2 regions of the Undibacterium sp. RuRC25W genome follow, and region 1 is predicted to be linked to the other one. Evidence: predicted binding sites of a transcription regulator. Region 1 holds the regulator's gene; the other holds the start of a gene.
What was found. The regulator LexA, encoded in region 1, represses DNA repair genes until DNA is damaged. The targets are predictions, from matches to a motif close to ACTGTATNNNNATACAGT.
Positions count from the first base shown of each region.

Region 2: the regulator LexA is predicted to act here: its motif matches at 2,045-2,062, upstream of recA (recombinase RecA).

Region 1 covers NZ_JBMPPD010000041.1:30,500-35,095, reverse strand. Annotated here, with positions in the region: gene rplI (50S ribosomal protein L9) at 1-333, opposite strand, end outside; gene rpsR (30S ribosomal protein S18) at 360-644, opposite strand; gene priB (primosomal replication protein N) at 654-953, opposite strand; gene rpsF (30S ribosomal protein S6) at 985-1,353, opposite strand; gene lexA (transcriptional repressor LexA) at 1,586-2,242, shown strand; gene lon (endopeptidase La) at 2,395-4,596, opposite strand, start outside.
Region 2 covers NZ_JBMPPD010000002.1:48,982-53,577, reverse strand. Annotated here, with positions in the region: gene ACO0KV_RS01390 (response regulator) at 1-479, opposite strand, end outside; gene ACO0KV_RS01385 (tetratricopeptide repeat protein) at 1,158-1,901, shown strand; gene recA (recombinase RecA) at 2,129-3,175, shown strand; gene recX (recombination regulator RecX) at 3,402-3,860, shown strand; gene ACO0KV_RS01370 (DUF2889 domain-containing protein) at 4,228-4,596, shown strand, end outside.

The DNA of each region.
Region 1 (4,596 bases):
TTTTTCAACTGCAACACCTTGCTTAGCCAATGCTTCAGCGATGTCAAAATTAGTAACAGAACCAAACAAACGACCATCAACACCAGCTTTTTGGGAAATTTGAACGGTAGAACCTTCCAATTTTTCGCCTTGAGCTTGAGCTGCTGCCAATTTAGCTGCTGCTGCTTTTTCCAACTCAGCGCGTTTCGCTTCGAATTCAGCGATCGCTGCTGCAGTTGCACGGCGAGCCATGCGTTGTGGAATCAGAAAGTTACGTGCGTAACCGTCTTTCACTTTAACTACATCACCGAGGTTGCCGAGATTAACGACTTTATCCATCAGAATAACTTGCATATTTTTCTCCTAGTACTTGTCGTCAATTACGCTGTGTGCAGATCAGTGTAAGGCAACAACGCTAAATAACGTGCGCGCTTGATCGCTGTATCAACTTGACGTTGGTACAAAGCTTTAGTACCAGTCAAACGTGCTGGCATGATTTTGCCGTTTTCTTGCACGAAATCTTTCAAAGTGTCGATATCTTTGTAATCAACTTTTTCTACATGTGCTGCTGTGAAGCGGCAGAATTTTTTGCGTTTGAACAAAGGATTTTGTTGTTGACGCTTTTGCTTCAATTTGCTTTTATCAAATTTTTTACCGAATGCCATGTCAGGCTCCTAATCTAGTAAATGTGTCCCGATTTCATTAACGTGAAACACGAGACTTTTGCTGTTGCGATTTCTGCGGGCTAAAAATCCAGTGAATTCAATTTCGACATCTAACGGCAAGTCATGAAATGCTCTTGAAATATTCCCAGCTGCCTGGGCATTCATCTCTAACTCAACTATTCGTTCAATGTTAGCTTCATGCTGCAACGACCTATGCATCAATACTGCTGCTGCAATCGGCACTCCAGCTGGCGTATATCGCAATGCTGACTTCTCAATAATGCGCGCCACAAGCTTTAATTGGTTCACTCTTTTTTAGACGACCTTCTTCAAATCAAAATTAAGCAGCTGGTGCTTCGACGCGTTGTGCTTTCGCTGCGTCTTCTTTCTGAACTGCTTTCATCATTGGAGATGGAGCTGTTTCAGCTTTTTTCATTTTGACTGTCAGGTGACGCAGAACGGCATCATTGAATTTGAATGCTGTTTCCAGCTCAAGCAATGTTTCTGCATCGCACTCAATGTTTAAGCAAACATAGTGTGCTTTAGCCAATTTTTGAATCATGTAAGCCAATTGACGACGGCCCCAATCTTCGACGCGATGAACCTGACCACCACGTGCAACAACGCTAGCTTTGTAACGTTCGATCATTGCAGGAACTTGCTCGCTTTGATCGGGATGTACGATAAATACGATTTCATAATGACGCATATATTCTCCTTGTGGACAATAAAATAGCCTGCCTCGGCGTCAAGACGAGTGCAGGAAGAGGAAAGCCGATGATAATAACCCACTTTCTCATTTTATTCAATTACTACAAGCACCTAGATGACCAAAGACGGCAAAAAAGTAATATTTTAAAAATTTCCTTGCACATCCAGCTGCACTGTATAAAAATACAGACTGTCTATACATACAGCGCTATTTTCGGCGCCGCTCGCTTATGCTGAAGCTCACCACACGTCAAGAACAAATCTTAAATCTGATCAAAGATGCCATACAAAACACAGGCTTCCCTCCAACGAGGGCGGAGATTGCGACAGAATTAGGGTTTCGATCCACAAACGCAGCAGAGGAACACCTTCAGGCCCTCGCGCGTAAAGGGGTGATCGAAATTGCCGCTGGCACATCGCGCGGCATCAGGCTATTGGAGTCTGAGTTATCAAGCCATATTACCGGCTCAACTTTTAATCCACCCCATCCAGCCAGCGTTCAACTCAACATTCCATTGATTGGTCGGGTTGCCGCAGGCTCCCCAATTCTCGCCAGCGAACATATTGAGGCGAGCTACCAGGTCGACCCCGCTTTATTTTCTGCCAAGCCAGACTTCTTACTAAAAGTGCGCGGCATGTCAATGCGCGACGCGGGCATCCTAGATGGTGACTTGCTCGCAGTAAAGAAAACTGATAGCGCACGCAATGGACAGATCGTTGTCGCCCGTCTTGGTGATGACGTTACCGTTAAGCGCTATAAAAAAACGGGCAATCACATTGAGCTCATCGCCGAAAATCCTGATTACTCGACGATCAAGGTGGACGACCAAGATGCGGACTTTTATCTCGAAGGTCTTGCTGTAGGGCTAATGAGAAACTGGGTGTAAGCCCATCAACACAGCCCCCCCCCTCACCTCAATACCCCTCTTGAAATACAGAGAAAAAATCGTCCCCCCCAAAACAATCATTTAGTCCGATGAACTGATAAAAAAAAGCCCGAACTATCGGGCTTTTTTCACAGCATGACGGACTCTCTGACTTAATGCTTTACGACAGTCAAATCAACCGCAGGATCAACAGGTGCAGCAGCAACAGGAACTTCAGGCTCAACCAAAGGCTCTGGCTGACGCTCCAACGCAATCTCAAGTACTTTATCAATCCAGCGCACAGGAACAATTTCCAACTTGTTTTTGACGTTATCTGGAATTTCCGCCAGATCTTTTGCATTTTCCTCAGGAATCAGAACAGTCTTAATCCCACCGCGATGAGCAGCGAGCAACTTCTCTTTCAATCCACCGATCGGCAACACTTCACCGCGGAGCGTAATCTCACCAGTCATCGCCACATCAGCACGGACTGGAATACCCGTAAATACAGAAACTAAGGCAGTCGTCATCGCAATACCAGCAGACGGACCATCTTTCGGCGTCGCCCCTTCAGGTACGTGAATGTGAATATCACTCTTCTCAAACACATCAGCTTTAATACCAAGACGCTTAGCACGACTACGCACCACAGTTCTCGCTGCCTCAATGGATTCCTTCATCACGTCGCCCAGTGTTCCCGTACGGATCACTCCGCCTTTGCCAGGCATTGCTACCGCCTCGATGGTCAAGAGGTCACCACCAACTTCCGTCCAAGCCAAACCAACGACCTGGCCGATTTGATTTTCTTTGACAGCAACACCAAAGTCATAGCGACGTACGCCTAGGTATTTATCAAGATTCTTCGACGTGATTGTCGCTTTTTTCTCATTCTTCTTGAGCAAAAGCATTTTCACGACTTTACGGCAAATTTTGGAGATTTCGCGCTCAAGTGAACGGACACCCGCCTCTCTCGTGTAATAACGAATGATGTCGCGGATAGCACTTTCAGCCACGGTAATTTCGGACTCTTGCAAACCGTTATTCTTGATTTGCTTTTGCAATAAGTAACGTTGCGCAATACTTGTTTTTTCATCCTCGGTATAGCCGGACAAACGAATCACTTCCATACGATCCAACAAAGCAGCTGGAATATTGTAGGAGTTGGAAGTCGCAACAAACATCACATCCGACAAATCAAAATCCACTTCGATGTAATGATCAGAGAACGTATGGTTTTGTTCGGGATCAAGCACCTCAAGCAATGCTGACGACGGATCGCCGCGGAAGTCGGCACCCATTTTATCCACTTCGTCCAACAAGAACAGTGGATTGCGAACACCAACTTTCGCCAAGCTCTGCAAAATTTTACCTGGCATGGAACCGATATAAGTACGACGATGACCGCGAATCTCTGCCTCATCACGCACACCACCCAAGGCCATACGCACAAACTTACGGTTTGTTGCACGGGCAATGGATTGACCGAGTGAGGTTTTACCCACACCAGGAGGCCCAACCAAGCACAAAATTGGCGCCTTGAGCTTGTCTACACGCTGTTGAACTGCAAGATACTCAAGAATGCGCTCTTTCACCTTATCTAAGCCATAGTGCTCATCTTCAAGCACCTTTTCAGCATTCGTCAGGTCATTATTGACTTTGGATTTTTTCTTCCAAGGCAAACTTACGATCGTGTCGATATAATTTCTCACCACGGTCGCTTCTGCAGACATTGGGGACATCATTTTCAGCTTTTTAAGCTCATTGAGCGCCTTGTCACGAGCTTCTTTAGGCATTTTGGCTGCGATGATCTTTTTCTCAAGCTCATCAATATCCGCCCCCTCTTCACCCTCGCCTAATTCTTTCTGAATTGCCTTCACTTGCTCATTGAGGTAGTACTCGCGTTGAGATTTTTCCATCTGACGCTTCACGCGCCCGCGGATGCGTTTCTCTACCTGCAAAATATCCAACTCACCTTCAAGCTGACCGAGCAAATGCTCAAGACGCTTAGCGACACTGAAGATTTCCAAGATGACTTGTTTTTGCTCGAGCTTGAGTGGCAAGTGCGCAGCGATTGTATCCGCCAGGCGACCAGCGTCATCGATACCCGACAGTGATGCAAGAATTTCTGGAGGAATCTTTTTGTTTAACTTCACATATTGATCGAACTGCTGAACGATCGCTCGGCGCATCGCTTCCACTTCAGAGTCATCCTCTTCCACAGCTGCAACGGGCGTCAAATCCGCAGTAAAGTGAGATTCTGAATCATGGATCTTATGAATACGGGCACGTTGCGCCCCTTCCACCAAGACTTTGACCGTGCCATCTGGCAACTTCAACATTTGCAAGATGTTAGCGACGCAGCCAATTTCATAAAT
Region 2 (4,596 bases), on a different contig from region 1:
ACTTCCAGTAATCCTAGTTCACGTGCAGATAAATCGAGCATCTGCTCATGGATGTAGGCAATTCTTCCTACCTGGTCATAGCTTAACGGGCCATGTTTGATAATAGTCGGCCCACCACCTGCGCCGCGTCTTGTCAGTGCTCGCACCCGAGCTTCGAGTTCTGATAAGGCGAATGGTTTTGCCATGTAGTCATCGGCACCCAGATCCAGCCCTTTTACCCGCTGCTCAACGGAATCTGCCGCCGTCAGGATAAGCACTGGCAGATGAGAATTTCGGGCTCGCAGACGGCGCAAGACTTCCAGTCCACTCATTTTAGGCAGGCCCAGGTCGAGGATAAGTAAATCAAAATCCTGGGTTGATAAGGCAGAATCGGCTTCTTGTCCATTGTTGACGCAATCGGTTGCATAACCGGATTGGCGCAACGAACGGGTCAGACCATCTGCCAGGACACTATCGTCTTCAGCAAGCAAGATACGCATGAGGTTTCTTTAAAAATGAATTTGTCTCTTATCCCAAAAGAAAATGCGCAATGATATAAGCCCTGTTTGGTCTAACTCGGGAGAAAATCACGGTGGCGCACCATCTTTTATTGCCTTTGGATTGACGATATTGTCACTTCGGGAATGACAACACCATCATTTAATTATTATTTGCGGAAACGGTTATTCGGGACTCGCAAAGTCTGATCAACATCTGATTTTGCATTATCCGTAAAACCTATTTCATCTTTGTTTAACGTTATACCAAATTTGTCGTCGAATTTATAGACGAATTTGACTTTTCGCCGGAGAAAAATGAATGCGATTTGATTCTCCTTCGCTTGGAAGCGCGGTTTTAGCTAAAAATGAATGAATCGAAAGTCAAATATCCTGAGTGCGTACCTGAATAAAAACATGGCGTCATCGCTGGCGGATCTGCCCTCGGATGATTGGCGCATATTCCTTGGGACGAAAACGGCGATAATTTCAGTTCTCGGGTGATGATAAACTACTGTGTGATAGCGGATTCAACCGTACCCTCGGGGCAACGTGTCATTGAAAATCGATGCGGGTGGTGTGTGCGAATCTGTTCAATCTACAGTGTTAGTGGTGATAAGGTTAGCATTCATGCCAACCAATAAGTCAACGTCAAGTTATTAAGCAACTCTAGGAAGAATTATGCAATTTTTTGGTATTGGTATTCATGTACTGATCGCTGTATTTTTTGCGATACATGTCGTTCGGACGGGGCAGAATATGTATTGGTTAGCGATTTTATTTATGTTCCCATTGCTCGGCAGTCTGGTGTACGGCATTGCCATTTACTTGCCCAGCACCCGTATTCAGTACGGAGCTAAGAAGGTCATCTCTGTAGCTGGAAAAATACTTGACCCGAATCGTGAGCTGCGCGAGGCAAGAGAAGCTTTTAATTACACACCAACAGCACAGAATCAGATGAGACTTGCCGCCGCGTTGTTGGCTGCTGGTCAGTCACAGGATTCGGCGCAAAATTACGAAGCATGTTTGCAAGGTCCGTTTGCAGGTGACCCAGCGATACGCCTTGGCGCCGCACAGGCTAATTTTGCATGTCAGCGCTACGATGCCTGCATCGACCATCTCCATACCTTGCGCGAACGAACACCTAATTACGCACCCGAAGTTGTCTCTTTGCTGATGGCACGGACACTTGCCGCTGCTGGTAAAGAGCAGGACGCACGTTCTGAATTTGAGTTTGCACTGCAGAAGTACGGTAGTTTTGATGCCCGTGCAGAGTACGCTATTTGGGCAATCGGTATCGGTGATAAAGAGACGGCACTTCGTCTGAAATTAGACCTTGATCAAACGATTAATCGCTGGAATAAGCACAACATCGAACTCAATGCCGTAATGCTGGGGCGTCTGAAAAACGCATTTTCAATGTAATCGTCAGGCTTTCAATTTTACATCTGCCTTCAATTGATCGTATCCGGCGATTTTCCATAGGCAATGACTCAACTGTGTCGAATGTTACATAAAATAAACTTTTCGTTTTTTTAATTTGTTTTAAAAAGTCGCTTGCATAAATCACTGTTTTTTTATACAGTACTGCAAAACGTGGAATTCGTTCCAGTGTTTATTTTCCACCGGCTGCTTATTGAATGAAAGAATGTATGGACGATAAGAAATCTGACAACAGCTCAGAAAAGAGCAAGGCGCTTGCTGCGGCGCTGGCACAAATCGAAAAGCAATTTGGTAAAGGATCGGTCATGCGCATGGCCGATGGCGCCGTTGTGGAAGAAATACAAGTTGTTTCTACCGGCTCGTTAGGTTTGGATATTGCATTAGGTGTTGGCGGTTTGCCGCGCGGTCGTGTCGTAGAGATTTATGGTCCTGAGTCGTCAGGAAAAACGACCTTGACCCTGCAAGCTATTGCTGAAATGCAAAAAATCGGCGGTACATGTGCCTTTATCGATGCAGAGCATGCACTGGACGTTGGTTACGCGCAAAAGCTGGGTGTTAACCTCAATGAGCTGTTGATTTCTCAACCGGATACTGGTGAACAGGCGCTGGAAATTACAGATGCTTTGGTACGATCCGGCAGTGTTGATCTCGTCGTTATTGACTCTGTTGCTGCATTGACACCACGCGCTGAGATTGAAGGCGATATGGGTGATTCATTGCCAGGCCTGCAAGCACGTTTAATGTCCCAAGCATTGCGTAAATTGACTGGTAGCATCAAGCGTACGAATACTTTGGTGATCTTTATTAACCAGATCCGTATGAAGATTGGCGTTATGTTTGGTAGCCCGGAAACAACGACCGGTGGTAATGCCCTGAAGTTTTATGCTTCCGTTCGTTTGGATATTCGTCGTACTGGTTCTATCAAATCTGGCGATGAAGTTGTTGGTAACGAAACTAAAGTTAAAGTAGTTAAAAATAAAGTGGCACCACCATTTAAAGAAGCGCATTTCGATATTCTTTATGGAGAAGGTACATCTCGTGAAGGTGAAATCCTTGATTTGGGTGCCGATGCCAAAATCATTGAAAAAGCGGGTGCTTGGTATAGTTATAACGGCGAACGCATCGGTCAGGGCAAAGACAATGCACGTAACTTCTTAAAGGAACGTCCACAGTTGGCCTATGAAATTGAAAATAAAGTACGCGAACATCTTGGCGTCCCAATGTTGCCCGCATTAAGTGTTAGTGCTACAGAGTAAGTAATTTGACGTCGATCTAAATTCTGGTTCCTGTCGAAATTGACTGAAGCCGATAATTTACAGCTAAACAACTGGCTGAGATTATCGGCTTTTATTTTTGGCTGCAATGAAAAACCTAATGCTGGGTCGTGTGTGGCTGTTTTTTTATGGTCTTGTTATTCATTCAGTAATTTTTTAATTGAATGGTCTGGTTTTTCTTTCCTCTTTGCTCGTTGATGTCACTCGTATGATGAAACAAAAATTAAGCCTGAAAGGGCGGGCGCTCCGTTATTTGTCGATGCGCGAACACAGTCGGATTGAGCTTGTCAGAAAATTATCTCCTTACGCAGAAGAAGCGGAGGAGGTTGAGGTCGTATTGAACTGGCTTGAGGCTTCTAACTTTATGTCCGCGGAGCGGTTTTCTGATTCTCTGGTGAATCGTCGTTCTTCGCGTTTTGGTAATCAGCGAATTCTTGCCGAGTTGCAAACGCATCAATTGGATGATGTCGAAATTCAGCGAGTGAAAGACAATCTATCGGAGAGTGAGTTAGAGAGGGCTTTGGCGGTGCTTCATCGCAAATTTCCGCATGCGCCAGTAGATTTTGAGGAGCGTTTGAAGCAAAGCCGATTTTTGCAACAGAGGGGGTTTTCTGGGAAGTCGATTCAGGGCGCGATGAGAGTGGAGAGAGAGGATGAAGCGGAGTAGGGGGCTTTTTCCGGCGAAGACTGGGACCAAGTGTTTTTGTTTATCGTTAATTTGTGGGATGGCGCTTTGTAAGCCAAAGAAACGCTCCGCAGACTTTGTCGACTGCCCCTCTAATTGAAATTCCGTAACGAAATTCCACCAAAGTTAAAGTCAAAGTTACAATAAAAATGCTATTTTTTGCCTTTCAATCACTGTCTTTGTTCTATAGAAATGCAAAAAATGACCGCTTTAGGTGAGTTCATGTTTTAGCTGTGCTAGAATTCGAAGGTTTTTTGCAGCGCCGCAGGAGCGGCTGTTATCGTAGAAGCTGCGGTAACGACGCGCAATTGTGGCTCTTTTATAGTGAATTAGCCGCCAGCAAGGCATGATGCCCTTATCACCACCGACAATACCACGCACGTTAAAACATACACGTGCCATCAGCATATCCGCGTTTGCTCGCGAAGATGGCTTGTGGGATTTTGACGCCCATATCACTGATCACAAGACCCGCGATATCAAACTCGCGTCAGGTGTGCGTCCAGAGGGGCAGGCCTTACACGACCTTCATATTCGGGTAACAGTCAATTTGCAACTTCAGGTCGTTGACGTTGAAGCATGCTCAGACGCTGTTCCCTATCCAGGCTATTGCGAAGTCATTACGCCGGATTATAAAAAACTCATCGGATTAAATTTGATGAAGCAGTTCCGGCAGGGCGTCAAAGAACGACTGACCGGCGTGCATGGCTGCACGCAC